DNA from 3 places in the Faecalimicrobium sp. JNUCC 81 genome. Region 2 is predicted to be linked to each of the others. Evidence: riboswitches for the same ligand, from Rfam matches in the RefSeq annotation. Region 2 holds a riboswitch; each other region holds the start of a gene.
The links. Region 2 has a riboswitch for cobalamin ahead of JNUCC81_RS01700 (energy-coupling factor ABC transporter permease). Riboswitches for the same ligand answer to the same signal wherever they lie in the genome.
Positions count from the first base shown of each region.

Region 1 (8,043 bases), 1.0 Mb from region 2:
TAATTTTAAATCAGACATTAGGCCTTAACCAAGGTATGATGAGTTTCTTAATAAATATACCTATATTTATATTAGGTAGCAGATTTTTAGATAGAAAGTTTTTAGTTATAAGCTTTTTTAATATGATTTTATTCTCATTTTCCCTGGGAGCTACGCAAGATTTATTCCAAGCATTTTATATGGATGACATAATGTTACAATGCATATTTGGTGGTGTATTAAATGGAATTGGTATGGGATTAGTTTTTAAAGCTAGAGCATCAGCAGGTGGGCTAGATATAATAGCAGCTATAATGAAAAGAAAATTTGGTATACCTTTAAAGAATACATATTTAACCGTAAACTTCTTTATTGTATGCGCTGGAGGATTCCTATTTGGTGCAAAGCCAGTAATGTATACTTTAATAGCAATGTATTTAACTTCAATAACAATGGATATGGCGAAAGATATATTAGATAAAAATAAATCAATACTTCTTATATCAGAAAAGTATGAAGAAATTGCAAAAGCTATAATGAATGAAATGGGGACTGGTGTAACATTCTTAGAAGCTGAAGGAGCATACACTAACAGTAAAAAGAAAATAGTGTACTGCATAGTTGCATCAGGTCAAGTTGCAAAACTTACAGAATTAATATATAGCAAAGATGAAAGTGCTTTTATATCTGTAAACCACGTAGAAGAAGTAAGAGGTGCTGGATTTAGAGAAAAATTTTTATAAATTTAAAAATTAAAAATATATTATTAAAAATCTATGGATTTCAATACTATTTAAAGAAAATAGTTAGTTTCCATAGATTTTTTTATTAGAATGCAAAATTAAAAATAAATTAAAAGTATAGAAATTAAAATAATTCGACTAATTAATAATTAATATTAAATGAAAATAATTATCAATAACTATAGACAAGGTAACCAATGTGATATATATTATAGATAAAGGGAAATTTTCCCTAAGTAAAAAATTAATATGAGGGAGGGGATCTCATTGAATAGAAAATTAATGAGCACGGCCGTAATATCACTAATAACAGCATCATCAATCTCAATAGGAGTAAATTTATCAAATAATAAATTAGATGGTACAGATAATAATAAATTTATAACAGAAAAAAAAGTATCCTCTAAAGAGGATACAAACCATGAAGTGATAAATTTAAATTCAGATGAAATTAGTGATAACGGTGATAGTAAAAAAATAGGAAGTGGTAATTCAACAATAAAAGCAACTAATCTATCTAGACCAGACAGTGAGATAAAAACAATAGGTAATATAGTAAAAGGAGAGGAAATTGTTAAATCAGAGAAAGTAAATAATACAGATAAAATACCTAATCAAATTGTAAACCAAGAAAAAGTAAACGATATAGGTAAAGTAGATAAGCAAATTATAGATAATGAAAAAGAAAATAATATGGATAAGTTAGTTAATAAAATAACAAAGATAGATAAAGTAAATGAAAAAGGTGAAATAGTTGAAAAAATTATAGCTCCTAAAAATGTAAATAATACAAATAAAGTAACAGAAAAAATTATAAAACAAGAAAATGTAAATAATATAGTAGTTAATAAAGGTGAATCAGGGAAAAATTCAAATACAATACAAACTAAAATAAACAATAAAGCTAGAAATAATATTAAATCTAGTGATATTTCAATTAGTGGATTAAAACAATTTGAAGAATCAGAGCTAAAATCAGGAACAATAAAAAATGATTTAAAAGTAACTATTTCTAATGATACAAAAGCAACTTTTGCAAATAATATTGATGGAAATGTAGATGCAATAACGTCTGCAAGTGTGATGGGATTAAATAAAGGTCACTCTCTTTATATAAAAAGGCAAGATGATAAAAATATAATTTTATCTATAAAAGGAAAATCATTAGATCATGATGCTAGCATAAATACTAACAAGAGAAATAATGACTTTAATAATAATAAAATTTATGGTGATATAAAGTTATTAATGCTACCAGAATTTTTTGTAAATATATCAGGAAAAGATAGTGTAGAAAACGGTGGAATATATGCTATAACAGATATAGTATATAAAGATAATAAAAATGATGTAAATAGTGATTCTATTATAAATTCAGATAAAACAAAAATTATTAAAGTTGAAGGAAGTGCATATGCAGTAGTAACTTTATCTAAAGGAGATATAAATAATACAACATTTAAATTTAATAAAGTATCAATAAATCCAACTCCCGTTAATACTGAAGGTACAATAGTTAAATTTGAAGTTAACCCTAATGAAATAGCTGAAATTAGTGTAACTCAAAATAGTGGAGGAACTGAAAATATAACTCTTAATCAAGGTGGAAAATCATTTACAAAAATTATAAAAAATGAAGTACCAAATAAAATATTAGCATCTGGACCTATCAGTAAGTTTGATTACCATCAAGCTAATTACGATAAAAATGGAGAACGAATACTTACTCCAAGTAAAACTACATTTAGTACAAAACATGATACTAATGAAGGGATTGATCCTACTTTACCAAAATTAAGTATAAACAAAACAAAATTAGGTAAAGATGTTGTAATGACATTTGATAATAGTAGCCAGCAAGCTAAAGATTGGCAAAAAAATATTTATAAAATAGAAAGAGTACATAAAGATAGTAGTAGTAAAGAAAGCTTACACTACTCAATACAAGATGGAAAAATAGTAATAGATAAAGATTCTGTAGCTATAAAAGATAGAAATGGAGTACATAACATAAGGATAAAATCAAAAGGGTACAATGATTTAGATATAACTATAGAGATAGTAAAACCAGCAAGAAAAGTAGAACTTTCAGGTGATTTTAATTTCTGGGCTAATAATGAACTGGTATTTAGATTAAAAGATTTTACTTATGCTATACAAAATCCAGTTTATGAAATCTTACTAGATGGAAAAGTTATAGAAGGAAATTGCATTGACTATCATGTAATATCAGATTTAATCAGATTAGAAAATGATGCTCTAGGTAAACTTACACCGGGTAAACATAGTATAACTATTAAAGCATACGGATATGAAGATTCTACTAAAGAATTTTACCTAGAAGAAGCACCGGAAGGTAGTAGTAACCCATCTATGAATCATGAAAAAGGAAATTCTAAATTAAGTATAAATAATGCTTCTATATCAAGTATAGATACCATATCAAGTGCAAGTGGTGGAGGTGGTAGTACTGGAGGAAGCTTAATGATGAGAGCTAATATAATATATGATTTTGACTTGATTTCAAATGCTATGATTCTTAGAAATTTAAGAATGGGTACAGACTACTCAAATGAAGTTTTATCTTGGTGGGCAGCTATGACAAAAGATGCTGTATTAACTAATGAATCTGAGAAAGTAATAAGTTATCAAAGCTATAAAAATGCTGTAAATGAAGCGGCCATGAAAGGTAAGTATTTAACATTTAAAAGTTACTATGATAGCGTAAAAGAAAGTAATTACTTAAATGGACCATACCAAATTAAATATATGTTAGAAAATGGATTATTTGGAGATGTACAATTGTATTCGCAAGAAAATTTAAAAATAGCACCTAAATTATCAATTGAAGGTAATATTGAGGATGGATTAAAAATTAACATTGATAATGATAATCAATATACTGAAAATATAGAAAGAGTTTTAGTAGGCATGAATGAACTCTCAAAAGATAGTTATAAAATTGAAAACTCAAAAATAACAATTACCGATACATCTAAATTTAGTAGGGATGAAAATATTATCAAGCTAGTAGCAAAAGGATACAAAGATAATATAATATCTGTAAACTTAAGAAATAAAGAAGTAGATTTAAAAGCTAGTAAAGATAATAATGGAAATATATTAATAAAATTTGATAAAGACTTTAAGAGCAATGTAGTAGGCTTATCACTTAATGGAAAATCATTATTAAGTGATTCTCAAGTTGGTGGTAATGGCGATTATTACTATATAGGAGAAACTTTAGTTTTAAGAAATAAATTATTTGAAAATAAAGAAGATCAACAACAAACTATGATAGTGAAAGCGAATAAATATGATGATTCTAGCTTATCATTTATTCCTAAAAAATTAGAAATAAAAAGTGTAGAAAAGCTGGATATACCTAATTTTGTTAAGTTAAATGAATCAAATAAATTTAATAAAAATGAAAGTGTATTAATAGATGTAGAAGATGTTACTGATGGAAAGTATAGAAAAGACATAACAAATATTTTAGTAAATGGTAAAAATGTAGAGTATACTGCATCTAAAGATAATTTCTATTCAATTGAAATAGCAGGTACAGTTTTTAATGAGGAAAATAATTATGAAATAACAATAAAAACTAATAATTATAAGGATTTTGTTATAAATAAAAGAATAGGTAAACAAGAAGAATCTAAGCCAGAAATTACCGTAGATACAAAAAAAATACCTGCTCCAGAAATAATATTTGAAAAAGATATGTTTAGAAAAAATATAATTAAATCTAATGATAAAGATTATTTAAATAGTATTGATAGCATAAAAATTAATGGAAAAAGCTTAACAAAAGCATCAAATTCATACAGCAGTGATGGTTGGATTTTAGACAAAGATAAAATTATAATATTTAATGAATTAATAGGAGGAAGTGAAATAACTCTAGAATCAAGTTTATATGCAGATAACTCATATAAGGTGCCTAAAAAATCAGTAGAAAATATAAAGTTATCTAAAAAGAATAATGGTAATTCTGTATTTTCACATTCAGACTATAATTGGACTGAAAATGTAGAAGTAAGTATAAATGGAAAAATATTAAAAAATAATGAAGAAGTTAGAGCTGATTATGGTCAAGTTACGGTATTAGTTCCATTATCTATAAATGATAATATACTTATAAAATCAGAAGGATATAATGACTATATATACAATGTTCAGTTAGTTGATAATAAAGTAAAATCTAATAAAAATACGTTCACAGGTAGTTATACATTTACTTCATCTAATAATGGGTGGAGTGAATCTATAACTAGTGTACAAATAAATGGGGAAGAAATTGAAAAAACATCAGAGATAAACCCGACTAAAGGATATAAGTTTAACTACTCTGGAGGAATAGATTTATATAATCAGCTAAATTCCGGTGATATAGTAACAATAAAATCAGATGGATACACTGACTATACTTATACATTTTAAAATTAAGTATAATATATAAATATAATAGTAATAGTAATACGAAACCACATAGTTTCGTATTACTATTGATTATGAGAGGGAAGCATGAAAAAAATATATTTAATAGTTATATTATTGTTAGGAGTATTATCTATAGGATGTGAGAAAAAAGAATATAGTAGCTATGATATGGATGTATTCGCTATGGGATCTTATATAAAAATTAGCATATATTCACAAGAAAAAGTAGATGATAAAGTTTTTGAAAGAATGGAAAATGCTATAAGAGATGTAGATCATAAAATGTCTATCAATGACAAAAACGTAGAAAGTGAAGTCGACAAGATAAATGAGAAAGCTGGAACTGAATTTGTAAACGTTAGTAAAGAAACTTTTGAATTAATTGAGCGAGGCATAAAGTATAGTAAAGAAACTAATGAAAATTTAGATATAGCAATAGGTCCTGTAGTTAAATTATGGAATATTGGATTTGAAGATGCTAGCTTGCCAGATGATTTAGATATAAAAAATGCTTTGAGTTTAGTTGATATAGATAAAATATCATTAAATAAAAAAGAAAGCTCTATTATGCTAAAACAAAAAGGTATGATGATTGATTTAGGGGCAATAGCAAAAGGATATGTAGGAGAGAAATTAAAAAGTATTATTTTAGATAGTGGATATAAACATGCAGTTTTAAATATAGGTGGAAACATATTATGTATAGGAGAAAAAGTTGATTCTAGCCCATACAAGGTAGGAATAAGAGATGGAAAAAAATCTAAAAATGATGTCATAGGAGCATTAGATGTAGCAAATAAATCAGTAGTAACATCAGGAATATATGAACGAAATTTTGTAAATAATGGGAAACTATATCACCATATATTAGATAGAAAGACAGGATACCCTGTAGAAAATAATTTACAAAGTGTTTCTATTATATCGGATGATTCTACATATTGTGATGCATTATCGACAGCGATATTCTCTATGGGGCTTGATAAAGGTTTAGAATATGTAAATGATAAGAGTGACGTAGAAGCTATTTTTGTGACAAAGGATAATAAGGTTTATCTTACAAGTGGTATAAAAGGAAAGTTTAAATTAACTTCAGAAGAATATAATTTACAACCGTAAAAAATCTGACAATGTTTTCAATAAAAATACAATAATTAATTAAAATACCCAATAATATAGAAAAAAAACATAAATTCTATTATAATTATATATAAAGTAATAAAATTATTACTATATATGGATAATATTGGTTTTAGTGTGAATTAAAAAGGAAGATGGATGAGATTTCCACACAGTGCCGCTACTGTAATTAAGGAGTGCTAACTTACTATGTCACTGAATTTATAATTTGGGAAGGCTAGTTAGTGCGATGATTTATAAGTCAGGAGACTTGCCAGTATTAAAATATCGATACTCTTCGGTACAAAGAGAGATATAAGACATAAATAAATATCAATAAAGTGTCATTACTGAGAGTGTCCTTATATTATATCTATAGACAGTTATAATTTTTTACAAATTATAATTTAGATACAAAATGGAGGATGACATGAAAAAAATTAAGCAAATGATGGTATTTTTATTAAGCTTCATATTTATAATTGGAGCTGTTGGATGTAGCCCAACAAATGAAAAAAAGGATGAAGGTAAAAGCAACTCAAAGGTGGAAGAATCAGCAAATAAAGATTCTCACTACCCAGTAACTATTACAACTTATAATTATAAAAAAGAGCCAGTTGAAATAACTTTTAATAAGGCTCCTGAAAAAGTTGTAGCTATATATCAAAATTCAATTGAAACAATGTTAGCATTAGGATTAGAAGATAAAATAGTTGCAGCAGCAGGTCTTGACCATGATGTAAAAGATGAATATAAAGAAGCATTTAAAAAAGTGAAATATTTAGAAGAATTTACACCATCAAAAGAAAGTATAATAATGGAAAAACCAGATTTTATATTAAGTTGGTATTCATTATTTGATGAAAAAAGACTAGGTGAAGTAGATTATTGGCACAAGAACAATATAAATACATATATGTCTTTAAATAGTGGTGTAAAAGATGAAAAAACAATAGAAAATGAAATAACAGATATATTAAATTTAGGAAAAATATTTAATGTTGAAGATAAAGCTCAAGAGCTGGTAAATAAAATAAATAAAAAGGTTGAGGAAGTATCTAAATCTGTAGAAGGTAAAGAAAAACAAAGCACTTTAATTGTTGAGTTTGGTAAAGATCAAATGATTACTTATGGAGCGAATTCATTAGGTGGAGATATGATAAAAACATTAGGAGCAAATTTATTAAATCCTCAAGGGAAAGCAATTAATGAAGAAGATTTAATAAACTTAAATCCAGATTCTATATTTGTTGTATACATGGATAGATCAGATGAAAAGGTTCCTAAGCAAGAAGTAAATAAGATATTAGAAAATAAGGCGTTAAAAAGCTTAAATGCAGTTAAAAATAAAAGAGTTTATGCGATACCTTTAGGAGATATGTACTCTAGTGGTATAAGAACTATTGATGGTATAAATACTTTTGCAAAAGGATTATATCCAGACTTAAAAAACTAGGAGAGTCATAATGGAAAAAGAAATTTATATTAAAGATGGAAACTCTAATATATTTAAAGGAACACCTATTTATATAGGTGTTTCTATATTTTTATTAATACTATTATTTTTATCAGTAGGCCTTGCAGTTACACTTGGTTCTGTTGATATAAGCATAAAAGAAGTATATGATATTATTTTTTATAAACTATTTAATATTGGACAATCAGAAATCCTAGGTAATGGAGCTATTCATGATGTTGTGTGGCTTATAAGGCTTCCAAGAATTGTATTAGCAATATGTGTAGGTATGGGATTATC
Region 1 is NZ_CM132203.1:3,157,829-3,165,871, reverse strand. It holds gene JNUCC81_RS15670 (YitT family protein) at 1-722, shown strand, start outside; gene JNUCC81_RS15665 (hemoblobin-interacting domain-containing protein) at 990-5,168, shown strand; gene JNUCC81_RS15660 (FAD:protein FMN transferase) at 5,253-6,287, shown strand; cobalamin riboswitch at 6,399-6,580, shown strand; gene JNUCC81_RS15655 (ABC transporter substrate-binding protein) at 6,718-7,743, shown strand; gene JNUCC81_RS15650 (FecCD family ABC transporter permease) at 7,754-8,043, shown strand, end outside.
Region 1: it holds a riboswitch for cobalamin, as region 2 does, so the genes downstream of both, JNUCC81_RS15655 (ABC transporter substrate-binding protein) here and JNUCC81_RS01700 (energy-coupling factor ABC transporter permease) in region 2, are expected to answer to the same signal.

Region 2 (8,043 bases):
TTTAATAGGTACAGATACTTTTATAGATAATGAAGTTAAATTAAGAAGGGGATCTGTGTATGAGTGTGCGATAAATGGTGGATTTGGAGTATTTGATGAAATCAATATGGCTAAAAATGATGCAATTGCAGTACTTCATTCAGCTTTAGATTATAGAAGAGTTATAGATGTACCAGGATATGAAAGAATTAATTTACATCAAGCAACTAGATTTATTGGTACTATGAATTACGAATATGCAGGAACTAAGGAATTAAATGAAGCATTAGTTTCTAGATTTATGGTCATAGATATACCAGCAGTTGATGAAGATAAGTTAATGTTTATTTTAAGAAATGAATTTGGCGATGCGGATGAAGAAAAATTAAACCAATTTGCAGGGATATTCTTAGATTTGCAGTTAAAATCTCAAAATGGAGAAATATCTACTAAATCAATAGATTTAAGAGGACTAATAGGCTCTTTAAAGACTATAAGAAGAGGGTTAAGTCCATCTTTAGCAATTAGTATGGGAATAACAAGCAAGAGCTTTGATATATACGAAAAAGAAATGGTACAAGATATAATTAAAACTAGAATTCCTGATAAGTGGAAAAGTGAAGATATATTTCCAAGTATGAATTTAAATAAAGCTTTATTATAAGTAAAAATTTATTTAGGTAGGAGATATTATGAAATGGATATATAGTGATTATGAATTTGAAAACAGAATAAATAATTTATCTTGGACTATATCAGGCAAATATGATGAAGATGTAAGTATTTCAAATCAAGATTATAATTCTAAAGAAGTTGCCATGTATTTTGCTATAATGGCTGGTGCTAGACATAAATACATAGAATGGGATTTAGTAAAAAAATATATAATTAATAGAGTTAAAGGTGGATATGATTTATCTACTATTTTGAGTTTAGTTCAAATTGTATTAAATAAAGTTGTAGAATCGAAGGTTATGATAGATAGGCCAGGAGTAGAAGATATAAGAAGTAAAGCGTATAAAGATATTATCTCTGGGTTTAGTAAGATATACAATGAAGATATATTACAAAAGATTAAATATGCAAATGTATTAGAAGGAATGGGTAAGCATCCGGTAGTAGATGGGCTTACACGAAGAATAATGAACAGCATTAAAGAGATAGATGTAAATAAAAATATAGTAGATATTTTACAAGACATAGATAAAGTATATTTAATGTATTTTGAACAGATATTGCAAGGTGAAGATATTAATAAAGAATATAATTATAAAACTAAAGATAATATAAATTTTGATACATTTTCAGATTTTATGTATGAAGAACTTTATAACAATGAAAAAAATTTTATAGAAAATGAAATACAAGAATTATCATCTTCTATATTAGTTGAAAGCATAGGTGAAATGTATATAAAAGAATCTTCAAACTCAGCCAATAGAGTTATATATGTAGATGAAGAAATGGTTAATAAAATATATGAGAAAATAGAACATTACTATGGAAAATCATATAAAAATAAATCAGAGATAAAAAAGATAGAAAGTAAAAATTGTAGAGGTGTCCATGAGGGATGTAGAATTCATTTTACAGATGGAGTTTTAAGAAGTGAATGTAGTAATGTTGCTCAGATAAAATATGCTACAAGACAAAAAGAAAATAATATAAGTAAATTTAGAGATAAGGTTAAAATTCATAGAAGAAATATAGCCAAATTAAAGGATAGCTTATCAAGAATATTAATAGAAGAGAGTGAAAGTAGCAGAGTATATTCAGATTGTGGAACGGTATATGCTTCTAGAGCATGGAGAGCATCTAGGAGTAATAATAATAAAATATTTTATAAGGATATAGTTAGCGAAAAAGGAAAGTATGTAATAGATATATTATTAGATGCTAGTGGATCTCAAAGCAGGAATCAAGCTAATGTTGCAACTCAAGGATATATAATAGCAAGAGCACTAACTATGGTTGGTATACCAAATAGGGTAATGGGTTTTTCTAGCTTTATGGATTATACAATACTAAAACGATTTAAAGACTATGAAGATTCAATAGATAGTAGTGAAAATATATTTGAGTACTTCTGTGCAGGTAATAATAGAGACGGGTTAGCCATAAAATCTACATGTGATGGATTATTAGAAAGAGGCGAAGAAAATAAAATACTTATAGTTCTAAGTGATGGAAAACCTAATGACGTTAAAATCGGTAAGGATAGAGAAAGAACTATAAGAGGAGAAATGTCTTATAAAGGCAATGTAGGAGTATTAGACAGTGCAAAAGAAGTAAGAATTGCTAGGCAAAAAAGAATTTTGGTATTAGGGGTATTTACAGGTAAGGAAAGTGAACTAGGTTCAGAAAGATTAATATATGGAAAAGATTTTATATACACAAAAAATATAGATCGATTTTCTGATATAGTATCAATGTATTTAAAGAAAATTATTAGGGATTAATAAAAATAGCATATAAAAATTATATTTAGCATAAATTTAAGTAAAATATAATTTCTTATAAAAATAAAAAATTTGTAAAAAATTTGAAAAATAAGAAGGAATATAAAAATATATATAGAATATATTATATAAATGATTAGCCAATAATTTAACAAAGTGTATATATGTGTAATATATAATATGTAATTATAAAAAATAATATAAAATATTATAGGTTCTTGAAGAAAGATTAATAGGGAAAGAGGTTAAAGTCCTCTGCAGCCCCCGCTACTGTAAAGCTAACGAAACTTAAACTTAAGCCACTGTGATTATCATGGGAAGGCTAAGGAGTAGGATGATGCTAAGCCAGGAGACCTGCCTAATAATATTTAAGTAATTTCTTCGGGGAGGGAGAAAGTTTCTTGAAAGTATACAATATTAGTATTGTTAAAAGAAGCCTAACTCAACCGTTAGGCTTTTTTCTATTGGAAATATAATTCCTTCTAGGGTGAAATAAGCTTAAATGCATATGATCAGATAAAATAACAATTTATATGGCGAATCATTAAGTAAATAGCTAAAGAAAGAAGGGGAAATTATGAAAAAACTAAAGCTAATATTAGCATCAGCATTTCTTTTAATCGTATTAAACCCGATTAACTCTAATGCAATGCACATAATGGAAGGATTTTTGCCAATGAAGTGGTCCATTATGTGGAGTGTAATATTCATACCATTTTTATTAATAGGATTAAAATCTATAAACAAAGTAATTAAAGAAGAGCCTAAGAAAAAAGTACTTTTAGCTCTATGTGGAGCATTTGTATTTGTACTTTCAGCTTTAAAAATACCATCATTAACAGGAAGCTGTTCACACCCAACAGGAGTTGGTTTAGGAGCAATATTATTTGGACCAAGTGTAATGGTTGTATTAGGTACAATAGTACTATTATTCCAGGCACTACTCCTAGCTCATGGTGGACTTACAACTTTAGGAGCGAATGCATTTTCTATGGCAATAGTAGGTCCTATAGTATCATTTTTATTATATAGATTCTTAAAGAAGAGAAATGTAAAAACTGGAACTAATGTATTTATAAGTGTTGCACTTGGAGATTTAGCTACATATACAATAACTGCTATACAATTAGCGGTAGCATTCCCTGATCCTTCAGGTGGGATAATGGCATCAGCTACTAAATTTTTAGGAGTTTTCTTTATGACTCAAATACCAATAGCAATAGCAGAAGGTATATTAAGTACTATAATGTATAATTTAATAACTGCAAAAGAAGGGAAAGGAGTTGATTATGATGAATACAAATGCGAAATCAGTGAATAAAACTAATTGGCTATTGCTTTTATTAGCAGTAGTGCTTATTATAACTCCTCTAATACTAAACTCAGGAGCTGAATACGGTGGAGCAGATGGAGAAGCAGAAGACCTAATAGGTCAAATAAATCCAGGATATGAGCCATGGTTTAATAGTCTATATGAGCCACCAAGTGGAGAAATAGAAAGTTTATTATTTTCAACGCAAGCAGCATTAGGAGCAGGAGTGATAGGTTACTACTTAGGTAGCAGAAGGAGAAAATAAATATGCTTTTAATTGATAAATATGCATATACAAATAAATTAAGTAATATAAATCCAAAAATAAAGGTTGGTATAGGGACAATTTTTTTAATTGTCTCTATGCTAACACATAGTATATTAATACTATCAAGTATAATGATATTAATGAGTTTATCTATTGTTTGCATTGCTAAAATAGATTTAAAAAGTTACTTGAAGCTACTTAAAATACCGATTTACTTTTTATTTATGGGAATAATAATTAATTTAATAAATATATCATTTAATCATGAAAATTTACTATATAGTTTTAAGATTTTTAATTTATATATAGGAGTATCAAGTCAATCTTTAAATACATCATTATATTTGTTGTTTAGATCAATGTCTTGCTTAATGTGTGTATACTTTTTTGTTCTTACAACACCTTTTAATCAATTACTATTTTTATTAAAAAGTCTTCATATATCAGATACAATAATAGAGCTATCAATGCTTACATATAGATTTATATTTATATTTTTAGAAGAAGTTTCAGATATTAGAAAATCTCAGGAATTAAGATTTGGATACATAAATTTAAAGACATCATATAAATCGATTGGACTTCTTGGAAATTTATTATACAAAAGAATGATGAAAAGATACGAAGACATGTCTATATCTCTAGATATGAAACTGTATGATGGAAAATTTCAGATAGTAGGGGATGAAAATGTTTACGATTAATAACTTAACATACAATTACGAAAAAAATTCAAAAGCACTATCAAATATTAATATGAATTTTTCAAAAGGAAATATAATAGGAATAATAGGATCAAATGGATCTGGTAAATCGACTTTATTTATGAACTTAATGGGGATTTTAAAACCAACATCTGGAGAAATTTTATTGGATGGAAAAAAATTAAAGCATGATAAAAAAAGCTTATACAATCTTAGAAAAGATGTTGGCATAGTGTTTCAAGATCCAGAAAAACAAATATTTTACTCAAGAGTATATGACGATTTAGCTTTTGCTTTAAGAAATATTGGTACAGAAGAAACAATTATAAAAGAGAAAATAAGAAGAGCTTTAATAGCCGTTAATGGAATAGATTTTATAAATAAACCAGTTCACTTTTTAAGCTATGGACAAAAAAAGAGAGTAGCAATAGCATCAGTAATAGCTATGGAAAATAAAATGGTTTTATTAGATGAGCCAACAGCAGGATTAGACCCAATAAGTACAAAGCATATAGTAGAAATAATTAAAAATTTAAAAGATAGAAATGTGAAGGTAGTTATATCAAGTCACGATATGAATTTAATTTATGAAATATGTGACTATGTATATATTTTAGATAAAGGAAAAATTACTCAAGAAGGAATTACAGAAGATGTATTTACTAATGAAGATAATATAATTAAGGCAGGTCTAGAATTACCTTGGTTAGTAAAAGTACATAAAAATATGGAAATTCCATTATTTAAAAATGAAGAGTTGTTGTATGAGTATTGGAAAAAATCAGTACTCAATAATTAATTAGCCCTAAACCTATTTAAATATAAATTAAATAATGATTGCCTATGTTTTGATAAACCTTAGTAGAAAAATACTAAGGTTTATTTTTTTGTGCATTTACAACTGTAAAGACAGATGTTAAAATCATGATGATGACTTAAATATTTTAAGGGGGATAAAATATGGGAAAATTAAGAAAGTATTTTACAGTTATTACTATGTCAATTATATTATTAGTAAATATTGTTGGGTGTAGCTCTACAAAAAAAGAGGAAGAATTAAAATCTGATAAAAAGGATGATTTTTCAGTAGGTATAGTATTGGGAGAAGGAGGAGCTAATGATCAATCATTTAATCAATCATCATTAGAAGGTTTAGAAAAAGCTAAGAAGGAATTAGGAATAAAAGGTACATATTTAGAGTCTACTCAAGATGCGGATTATGCTCCAAATATAGAAACATTTATAGACCAAGATGTAGATTTAATAATAGGGGTAGGATATACAACTGCAGAATCAATGCTAAATGCGGCTAATCTTTATCCTGAAAAGAAATTTGTAATAATAGACCATAATTATGAGGAAGATGGACAAGAAATACCTAAAAATATGATATGTGCAACTTTTGATGAAAGAGAAGCATCATATTTAGTGGGTATAATTGCAGCTAAAATGAGTGAAACCAAAAAAGTTGGATTTATAGGAGGTATGAAAATACCAAATATAACTAGATTTGAAGAAGGGTTTATATCTGGTGTTAAAGCAGTTAATACTGATGTTGATGTATTATCACAATATGCAAACTCATTTGATGATGCAAGTTTAGGAAAATCAATAGCAAGTCAAATGTACTCAAAAGGAGTAGATATAATTTTTTCAGCGGCTGGTGGAGTTGGTACAGGAGCAATAGAAGCAGCTAGAGAAAAAGACAAATTTGCAATAGGGGTTGATATGGATCAAAATAATTTAGCTCCAGACCATGTAATAACATCTGCAATGAAAAGAGTAGATATAGGTGTTTTAGACATTATATCAAATATAACTAAAGGAAAATTTGATGGTGGAAAGGCAATAATCTATGGGCTTAAAGATAAAGCCGTTGGTATAGCTCCAAGTAGTGATAAAAATGTAGACAAAGATATACTTGATTATGTTGAAGAACAAACAAAGTTAATTATAGATGGAAAAGTTAAAGCTAATTAAAATTAATTTATAAAAGTAAGTTTTTGAAGAGATAGTAGATACTATCTCTTTTTTTAATTGCTAATAAGATATATACTATAATATAGTGCAATAAAAGTTAGAATAATTTTATTGCATATGTTAGTTTTTCATTATATTGGAAAACATTAAGAATAGTGAGATTCTTAAATTTGAAGAAATACTTATTTTAGATTAAAATATATATATAAGATTGTTAATAGGAGGATATATATGAATTTAGATACATTAAATCCCGCCCAGAGAGAAGCTGTAGAAAAGACAGAAGGTCCGGTACTTATACTAGCGGGAGCAGGGTCAGGTAAAACAAGAGTTTTAACAACTAGAATAGCCCACCTTATAGAAGATAAAGGTGTACAAGCTCCAAATATATTAGCTATAACATTTACTAATAAGGCAGCTACTGAAATGAGAGAAAGAGTTGAAGAAACTTTAGGGTCGGATACAAAAGAAATGTGGATAAGTACTTTCCATTCTTGTTGTGTTAGAATACTTAGAAAAGATATAAATAGAATCGGATATAATAGGAGTTTCGTAATATATGATAGTTCGGATCAAGTTACATTAGTGAAAGACTGTTTAAAAGAGCTAAACTTAAGTGATAAGGTATTTGAACCTAAGGTTGTTATAAGTACAATCTCTGGGGCAAAGGATAAGCTATATAGCCCAAAGCAATTTAAAGCTATGCATATGCATGATAATAGAATGAGTAAAATAGCAGATATATATGCTCTATACCAAGATCGTTTAAAGAGAAATAGTGCATTAGATTTTGATGATTTAATATACAAAACAGTAGAGCTTTTCAAAGAAGACTCAGAGGTATTAGACTTTTATAGAAGTAGATTTAAGTATATAATGGTCGATGAGTATCAAGATACAAGTAAAGCTCAATATGAATTAATAAAATTGTTAGCAAGACAACATCAAAATATATGTGTCGTTGGAGATGACGATCAAAGTATCTATGGGTGGAGAGGCGCTGATATAAGAAATATACTTGAGTTTGAAAGAGATTATGATGATGTTCATGTAGTAAAATTAGAGCAAAACTATAGATCTACTCAAGTTATATTAGATGCAGCTAACACAGTTATATCTAATAATATAGAAAGAAAAAGAAAAAAACTATGGAGTGAGAAAAAAGAGGGCGAGCTAATTAAAATACAATTAGCTGATAATGAAATAGAAGAATCTGATTTTGTTGCTGATATGATAGCTAAAATATCGAGAGAAGAAAATAGAAGCTATAAGGACTTTGCAGTATTATATAGAGCGAATGCACAAGCACGTTCTGTAGAAGATGCTTTAAATAGAAGTCAA
Region 2 is NZ_CM132203.1:320,888-328,930, forward strand. It holds gene JNUCC81_RS01690 (AAA family ATPase) at 1-643, shown strand, start outside; gene JNUCC81_RS01695 (nitric oxide reductase activation-like protein) at 672-2,438, shown strand; cobalamin riboswitch at 2,634-2,815, shown strand; gene JNUCC81_RS01700 (energy-coupling factor ABC transporter permease) at 3,016-3,759, shown strand; gene JNUCC81_RS01705 (energy-coupling factor ABC transporter substrate-binding protein) at 3,728-4,015, shown strand; gene cbiQ (cobalt ECF transporter T component CbiQ) at 4,018-4,722, shown strand; gene JNUCC81_RS01715 (energy-coupling factor ABC transporter ATP-binding protein) at 4,709-5,521, shown strand; gene JNUCC81_RS01720 (BMP family lipoprotein) at 5,683-6,702, shown strand; gene JNUCC81_RS01725 (DUF3553 domain-containing protein) at 6,934-8,043, shown strand, end outside.

Region 3 (8,043 bases), 1.8 Mb from region 2:
ATAATTTTTTTAGTTAATCTATGTAAAACATACTTTTAAAAATTTTTCTATACTATTATTATATATCTGTGAATTGTTTTAATTGTGTCATAATTGCGTTGTAATTGTGTCATAAATAGTACATTTTATAAAATATTACAAAATATACTAAAGTATTTATCTAAAACTGACTTAGTACTCGCTATAATTCATATAAATAAACGAAAAAAGAGAGCTATTTAATTTATTAAATAGCTCTCTTTTTAATTTATTTATCACATATATATCTCCAGATATATTTTTATTAAGATGTTGCAAGCTTATATCCAACTCCATATATTGATTTAATTTTCCAACTTAAATCATATTGTTTAAGCTTTTTCCTAAGTCTTTTAATTTGAGTATCTACAACTCTAGTATCTCCAAGATAGTCATACCCCCAAACTTCAGATAATATATGCTCTCTATTTAATATATTATCTGGATTAGAAACAAGCATATGAAGTATTTTTATTTCCTTTGGTGTAATTTTTACTAACTCTCCTTTTATGTATACCTCATAGCTATCTATATTAATTTCAAGATCTTTATATTTTATATAATTGCTTGTTTTTTTTATATTTTCTGTTCTCCTTAACACTGCCTTTATTCGTGTTACAACTTCTCTTTCTGAAAATGGCTTTGCAATATAATCATCTGCTCCTAATTCTAAACCAATTATCCTATCTATCGTTTCTGATTTCTCACTAAGTATAATAATTGGTACATTACTATTTTTACGAATCTCTCTGCACACATCAGTACCTGACATATTTTGCATCATCAAGTCTAATAATATTAAATTAGGCTTAATCATATTTGCTTTGTATAATGTTTCTGCTCCATCATATGCAGATACATAGTTCATCCCCTCTAATTTTAAATATTTTCCCATTGTGTCATGCACTGACTCTTGAGCATCACATATCAAAATTGATATATTTGACACTTTATTTCACACTCCCCACTTTGTAAAATTGACTTTTTATATATATAAAGAAGTTCTTTTATCTGGGGGATAAAACATTTTATAAAATTAATTACTCCTAAATTAATTTAATAAAAGTTTAAAAACTCAACCATATTGGCTGAGTTTTCTTTATATCATTAATGCATTTATCTCATATTTGATAATAAGAATATTCCCCATCCCCGAAGAACTTCTTTGATATTATAGGCAGGTATCCTGGCTTAGCTTCATCCTACTAGTTTACCTTCCCATAAAAATCTTACAGTGGTTTTAAACGTTCGTCCACATTACAGTAGCGGGTGCTGCAAAGGCTTTGACCTTTTTCCCTTTATGCTATATTAAAGCACCTATAATATTTTAAGTTGTTATCTATAATACTATACTACCTTTAGTATTTTTTCAACATATATAAACATTTTCTTATAAGACACATGTACTATATTATATATTTATACCTTTTTAATATTTTATTTCACAAAATATTTCATATTACTAACTGTTAATTAACATTAAAATATATTAGAAAAACTGTACAAATTATTTTTGTACAGTTTTTCTAACTTAATATGTTTATTTAATATTCATCCAGATAAGTTCACCAGGATTTAGTGTTAAAGTTTCAACTACTTCTCCTTTTACATATACATCTGTAATTTGTGTTTCAAAAGAGTTATTTATAACAGCCATCTTTGAAACTTCAGTAAACGCTGCACACTCTGTATTTATATTACTTACATAATATTCTTTCATATTATCTTCCATATTCTTAACCCAATAAATACTTCTTAAAAGTAATCTACAGTTTTCTGGAGTATATGGAAGTCCTGACATATAAACTGCTCTACCTTTTCCATAAGTATTAGTAGATAAAGCTATATCTCCTTTATGAATAGATAGTATTTCTACGCTATCTCTCTTTTTAAATACTCCTTCTTTACCTTCACCAAAGTTAAATTTATCATTTATTTCATCTATTATAAAGTGATTTTTAGTTTCTTCATGATACTTTCTATATGATAATCCATAAGTTAATTCTCTATCTACTCCAAGTACATCAAATAATTGGAAGTACTTACCTTGCTTTTGATAAGCAGTAGGTTCACCCACTCCTATAAATCCTCCGCCTTCATATACCCATTTTCTTAAAGTAGTTATTATCTGTTCATCTATCCAGTTTTCTCCACCACTCCAAGCAGTCATAGCATCTCCAGCATTTATTATTACTCCAATATCACTTGGTACTCCATTTCTTATATCTTCAAAGTTTATAAACTCAACATCTACTGGCATTCCACTTAAGCACTCTATTACTCCAACATATGAATATATTTCTTTATACCAAAGAGCGTGAGCTACTTGGTTTGTTTGCCAACTTCTCATTTTTCCAAAACAGTTAAGTATAGCTACTTTAAATGGTGCAGTGTGAGCTTTTGTTTCTTTTATATTATCATGAATTATTCTAAATTCTTCACATATTCTTTCTACTTCTTCAACAAATTCAGGAAACTTAAGTGCTAATCCTAAATATCCACCATAACCTATTCTATCAAGTGGTTTTCTAAGTATTGCACGTCTTGCCTGAGTCCAGTTTTCCCTAGCTTCTCCTACTGGGTCTCCACCTTCTCTAAATACATCTGGGAAGAAATATGGTAAAAATCTACCTTCTGTATATTTAACCCCTGGAATATCTGATATCATTCTCATAGTAGTACCATTACCAACTGAACCTACTACTGCATCAAGACCTATTGATTCAAAATATTTTCCATATGGCTCTGTACCTATCCAGTTATCACCTAAAAACATCATGGCTTCTTTTTTAGCGTCATGTGCTATATCTACAAACTCTTTAGCATGAGTTGCTACAAACTTTGATTGAAAATCTACAAAATCTAAATATTCTTTAGACGGTATTCTAAATGGTGAATTATAGTATCCTTCGTCTATAATATCTTCAGCTTTTAGTCTATATCCCTTTTCTTTTTCAAATTCATCTAAACACTCTTTACTAAGAGATGATGAGTATCCAAACCAATCAACAAACTTTTCCTTTGCCATATCATTGTATATTAATGTAAAGTGGTAAAAGAAAGTTGTAAATCTTACTACATCTATTTCTGGGTTTTCTTCTATCCAATCTTTAAGATAACTTTTCATATGTTCAAATGTTTCTTTATGTCTTCCGTCATACGGCATTTCATGAGCTTTATCTCCCCAGTTATTAGTTATATGGTTATACATTTGAGTTGGGTCCCATATTTGATATACTAAAAAACTTACTGTATATTCATGAAAAAGTATAACTTCTTTTACTATTACATATTCAGTTTCATGATTATATTCCCATTTATCACTGCCTAACTTTTCACCAGTAGTTCTATCTATAACTTCCCACAAAGTTTTAATATCATCTTTTGTGTTTGGTTTAAATTGTTCTTTATAAAAACCTTTCATTATATCTATTGAAAGAGTTGATTCTGTTGCTATTTGAGGCTCACTTACAACATATAATTGTTGAAGTTGGTCCATATGGTCTTTTGCCCACTTTTGATCATTTCTTGTTGGTAGATATGTTGAGTACATTTTTAAATTTAATCTTTGTAAATCACTTGATAACTTTGTACCATCACAATCTCTAATTGCATCTGCTCCCCACTTTTGTATCACTTCTTTCATTAATTCATCGATTCCTACATCTGTTGGTATTGTTACTCTTCCCTTACCTGCCATTTGTCCTTACCCCCCATTTTTGTATTAGTATGTATTAATTTTCATTTTTCTATTAAAATTTACATAAGTAAAATTAGTTATATAAACTTTAATAGAAAAATTATTATTGTTTAATGTATTCAAAATGTATCTATATTTTATAAAAAAAGGCTGCAGCTAAGCAGCCTTTTTTATTTCACTTTCTATAGTGAATTATTTACTCATTGCACTTATTACTTTTTCATTTGATTTCTTTAATCCATCAATCCAGCCTTGCGAACTTACTTCTCCGTTAAATACAGCTCCTGCTTTGCCAAATACTTCTTCTCTCATATTTATTTCAGTACTTTCTACAGTTTTCCAAGCTTCAACTATTGGCTTTACTCCACTTTCAAATACTGTTAAACAATTGTAGTTTGATTCTGGTAAATATTGTTTCGCTATATTTAGAGCATCTTTAGTTGGAACTACAGCTTGATTTAATTTAGCATTAGCTTCTACCATTTCATCGCTGTATAAGAATCTCATGAATTCTTTAGATGTTTCTATGTTATCAGAATTTTTTGGTATATACATTTCTTCTATCATTGTAGATACAAATTGATCTGAACCTTCTTTAGCAGCTGGTGGTGCCATAAATCCCCATTCCCATCCTTTTTGAATAGCATCTTTCATTTCACCTTCATACCAGTTACCATTAGGACAGAATAGTGCTTCACCTTTTAAGTGAGCAGTTTGAGCTTGAATATGGTTCATAGCTACTGTTCCTTTTAATAAATCTCCATCTTTTCCTATTTTTTCTATATTAGCAAGTGCCTCTTTAACTTCTGGCTTATCCCAAGCACCTTCTTTAAAATTAAATATATCTTCTACTGCACTTTCACCAGCATATGATGCTATTGCTGGCCATACTATTGCTTCTAAGTATCCTGGGCTTTGACCTTGGTATGTAAATAAAGCTACACCTTCAGCCTTAGCTTTTTTGCCTAATTCAAAGAATTGGTCCCAAGTTTTTGGAACTTCCCATCCTTTTTCTGCAAATAAAGCTTTATTATACCAAAGACCTGTTACATTATAATAAAGTGGTGCAAGGTAAACTTTGCCATCTTCATATGGAGCACAAGATGGCTTATCTAAGAATCCTTCCATCATCTTATCTTTTATTGGCTTATCTTCACCTGGTGCAGGTTTTTCAAATACATCTGTTAAATCAGCTAAGTTTTTATCTTTTATTAAAGCTTTAGCAACACTTTGCGCATTTTGAGCACTATGGTATATAAAATCCGGAGAATTTCCACTTGCTATTTGTGGTCTTATTACATCTCCTATATTTGGACTTGCATTTAATACAACATCAACATCTGGATATTTTTCCTCAAATTTCTTTTCTGCTTCTTCCCAAAATGCCGTACCAAATCCCCCTTCAAATACTGCTACATCAAGTTTCCCCTCAATTTTTCCTGAAGCTGCTTCTCCTTTAGCACCTTCATCTTTTTTATCTCCCTCTGTAGATGAACAACCAACTAGTGATCCCATAACCATAACTGTAACTGCTAATAATGATCCTACTTTTTTAAATGGATGCTTCATAATACCCCTCCTAGCTTTTTTATAAGAAATCTTCATTTGAAATCGTTTTCTTGATATAATTGTAAATCATTTAATTTTATATCAAAATATAAAATTTTTACATTAATATGGATAATTATTACAATTTATTGTACTTTTCTCTATACTCACTAGGTGTTATATTAAAAAATTTAGTGAACAATCTACTAAAGTATAATTGATCTTGAATTCCAACATTTATTGCTACATCCTTTACTCTCATATCACTTTGTTTTAAAAGTTCTTTTGCTTTTTCTAGTCTTTTAATTTTTATATAATCTGATATAGTCATATCTAATTCATCTTTAAATATTCTACTTAAGTATGATTCATTCATGTTTACAAGCTTTGCTAATAATTCTAGGGATAATTTCTTAGATAAATTATGATTTATATATTCAACTATTTTTTTAACTTCTCTTCTACATTTAGCTACTTTTGAATTTATTTTATAGTCATCTTCTTCTCTTTGTTCCTCTATTAATTTTAAGGATTCTTCAATATTGCTACATTTTTTATGTATAACTTTTTCAAACTCCATATCTAAATATTGAGCTACATTCCTTGTTATATTTGATATTAGTAAATTTATATCATCACTTTCTTTATTCGCCTTTATGAAAACTACATATTCGTTTCTTTTTATATTTATTAATGATATAAATTTGGAGTTTATATAATTAGCACAAGAACTTATTATATTTGATATAAAAGCATTTAGCTTTTTTTCTTTTTCTACATTTTCAATATCTGTACTCAAAGCTCTAAGATATATAAATGTGTAATTAGTTAAGTATTTATTTTCTAAATTTTTTTCTAACTCTACACTTTTATCTCCTTTAAGATACTTTTCTAAATACTCATCAACTTTAAGCTTTTCACTAGATATTTCAACAATATTACTATCTTTTATAAGCTTATTACTTTCCTTTAGTTCTTCTCTAGCTTTATTTAAAACACCTAGTAATTCATCTTTATTTATAGTTACTTTTAAAAGATACTCAAAAGCTCCATTTTTCATAGCTTCTTTTACAGAACTAAAATCATCAAAATTGCTAAGTACTATTATTTTTCCATTAAATTTCTTATTTTTTAATTCCTTAATTAAAGCATTTCCATCCATTTTAGGCATTTTTAAATCTGTAATTACTATATCAATATTTTCTTTTTCTATAATATTAAGAGCTTCTATTCCGTCTTTTGCTAAACTTACTAAAGTCATTTCTTCTTCTTCCCAATTTATTATAGAACTTAAAAATGTTCTTGTTATATATTCATCCTCAACTATTAGTACCCTCATTATTTTATCCCCCTATTATTTTAGGAATAACTATTTTAGTTATAGTTCCATTTTGATATTTTGATGTAATCTCAAAAATATAAACGCCTTCATAATATAAATTTAATCTTTCTTTTATATTTTTAACCCCTATTCCTGCAAACTTATCTATATTAAAGTTTCCTTCTTCTAAACGTTCTTCCTCTATGCCTATTCCGTTATCTATTATCTCAAAATGTATAAATTCTCCACCATCATATAAATTTATTTTTATATCATTGGTATCATTAGCTTCTTCAAATCCGTGTAGTATACAATTTTCAACTATTGGCTGGAGTATAAATTTAAGTATTTTTTCTTCTAATATACTTTCATCTATAAAATATTCGATATTAAATGAATCTCCATATCTAATCTTTTGTATTGTAATATAATTTTTTACATTTTCTATTTCCTGATTTACACTTATAAATTCATCTTTATTAAGTATTATACTTCTTAGTAGTTTTGCTAATGCTTCAAGACCACTTCCTACAGTATTGTCATTATTCATAATAGCTACATATCTTAAGCTTCCTAATGTATTAAATAGAAAATGAGGGTTTATTTGAGCTTGTAGCATACGAAGTGTAACTTCTCTTTTCTCTTTTTCTCTTAATTTAACAGTATGTATAAGAACTTTAAGTTTTCTAGACATTTCATTATATTTTTGCATTATAAATGATATCTCATCATTTCCGCTAATTATCATCTCTTTTCCTATCGTACTTTCCTCTACGTTATTCATTGTATAAACTATCTCATTTATAGGCTTTGTTATAGATTTATGTATAATTATTGCAATGAAAATAGATAATGCTAACATAGCTATAGCTACAAGTGCATAAGTTATGTAAATGTCAGTACAACTTGAATATATAAAGCTGTATGGTATTATACCCAATAAATCCCATGATGCATAGCTAATGCCTTTACTAGTTATTATAAATTTTTTACCGTTTATCTTGCCTATACTTGTATTACTATCGATTTCTTTTATTATTTCTATATTATCTAAATTTCTTTTTTCTATATATTGTAAATAATCCTGTTCATATAAATTTTCACTTTTATTTATAACTAATTCTTCATTGTTTGTAACTACAATATTGTTATTTTCATCTACTATAACGCCTCCACCATTAAAATTAATATTATAGTCTTTAAACATTTCTAAAATAACTTTTTCCTTAAGAGCCAAAAATATATACCCATAAGTCTTTTTACCTATTTTAATTGGCTTTGTTATTGATATATAGTTACCTTCTGCATTTGTTACTGATGTCCAGTTTATTATATTTTTACTTTTTATTGCCTTTGATATTTCATCTAATTTTGTTTCATGTTTTATATAACTAAATCCTTCGTTATATACTACATTAAAATCTTCATTTAAAAGTGTAAAATCAGCAACATCTGA
Region 3 is NZ_CM132203.1:2,147,328-2,155,370, forward strand. It holds gene JNUCC81_RS10640 (response regulator transcription factor) at 284-967, opposite strand; cobalamin riboswitch at 1,178-1,354, opposite strand; gene gnpA (1,3-beta-galactosyl-N-acetylhexosamine phosphorylase) at 1,559-3,718, opposite strand; gene JNUCC81_RS10650 (carbohydrate ABC transporter substrate-binding protein) at 3,911-5,287, opposite strand; gene JNUCC81_RS10655 (response regulator transcription factor) at 5,406-6,605, opposite strand; gene JNUCC81_RS10660 (sensor histidine kinase) at 6,610-8,043, opposite strand, start outside.
Region 3: it holds a riboswitch for cobalamin, as region 2 does, so the genes downstream of both, JNUCC81_RS10640 (response regulator transcription factor) here and JNUCC81_RS01700 (energy-coupling factor ABC transporter permease) in region 2, are expected to answer to the same signal.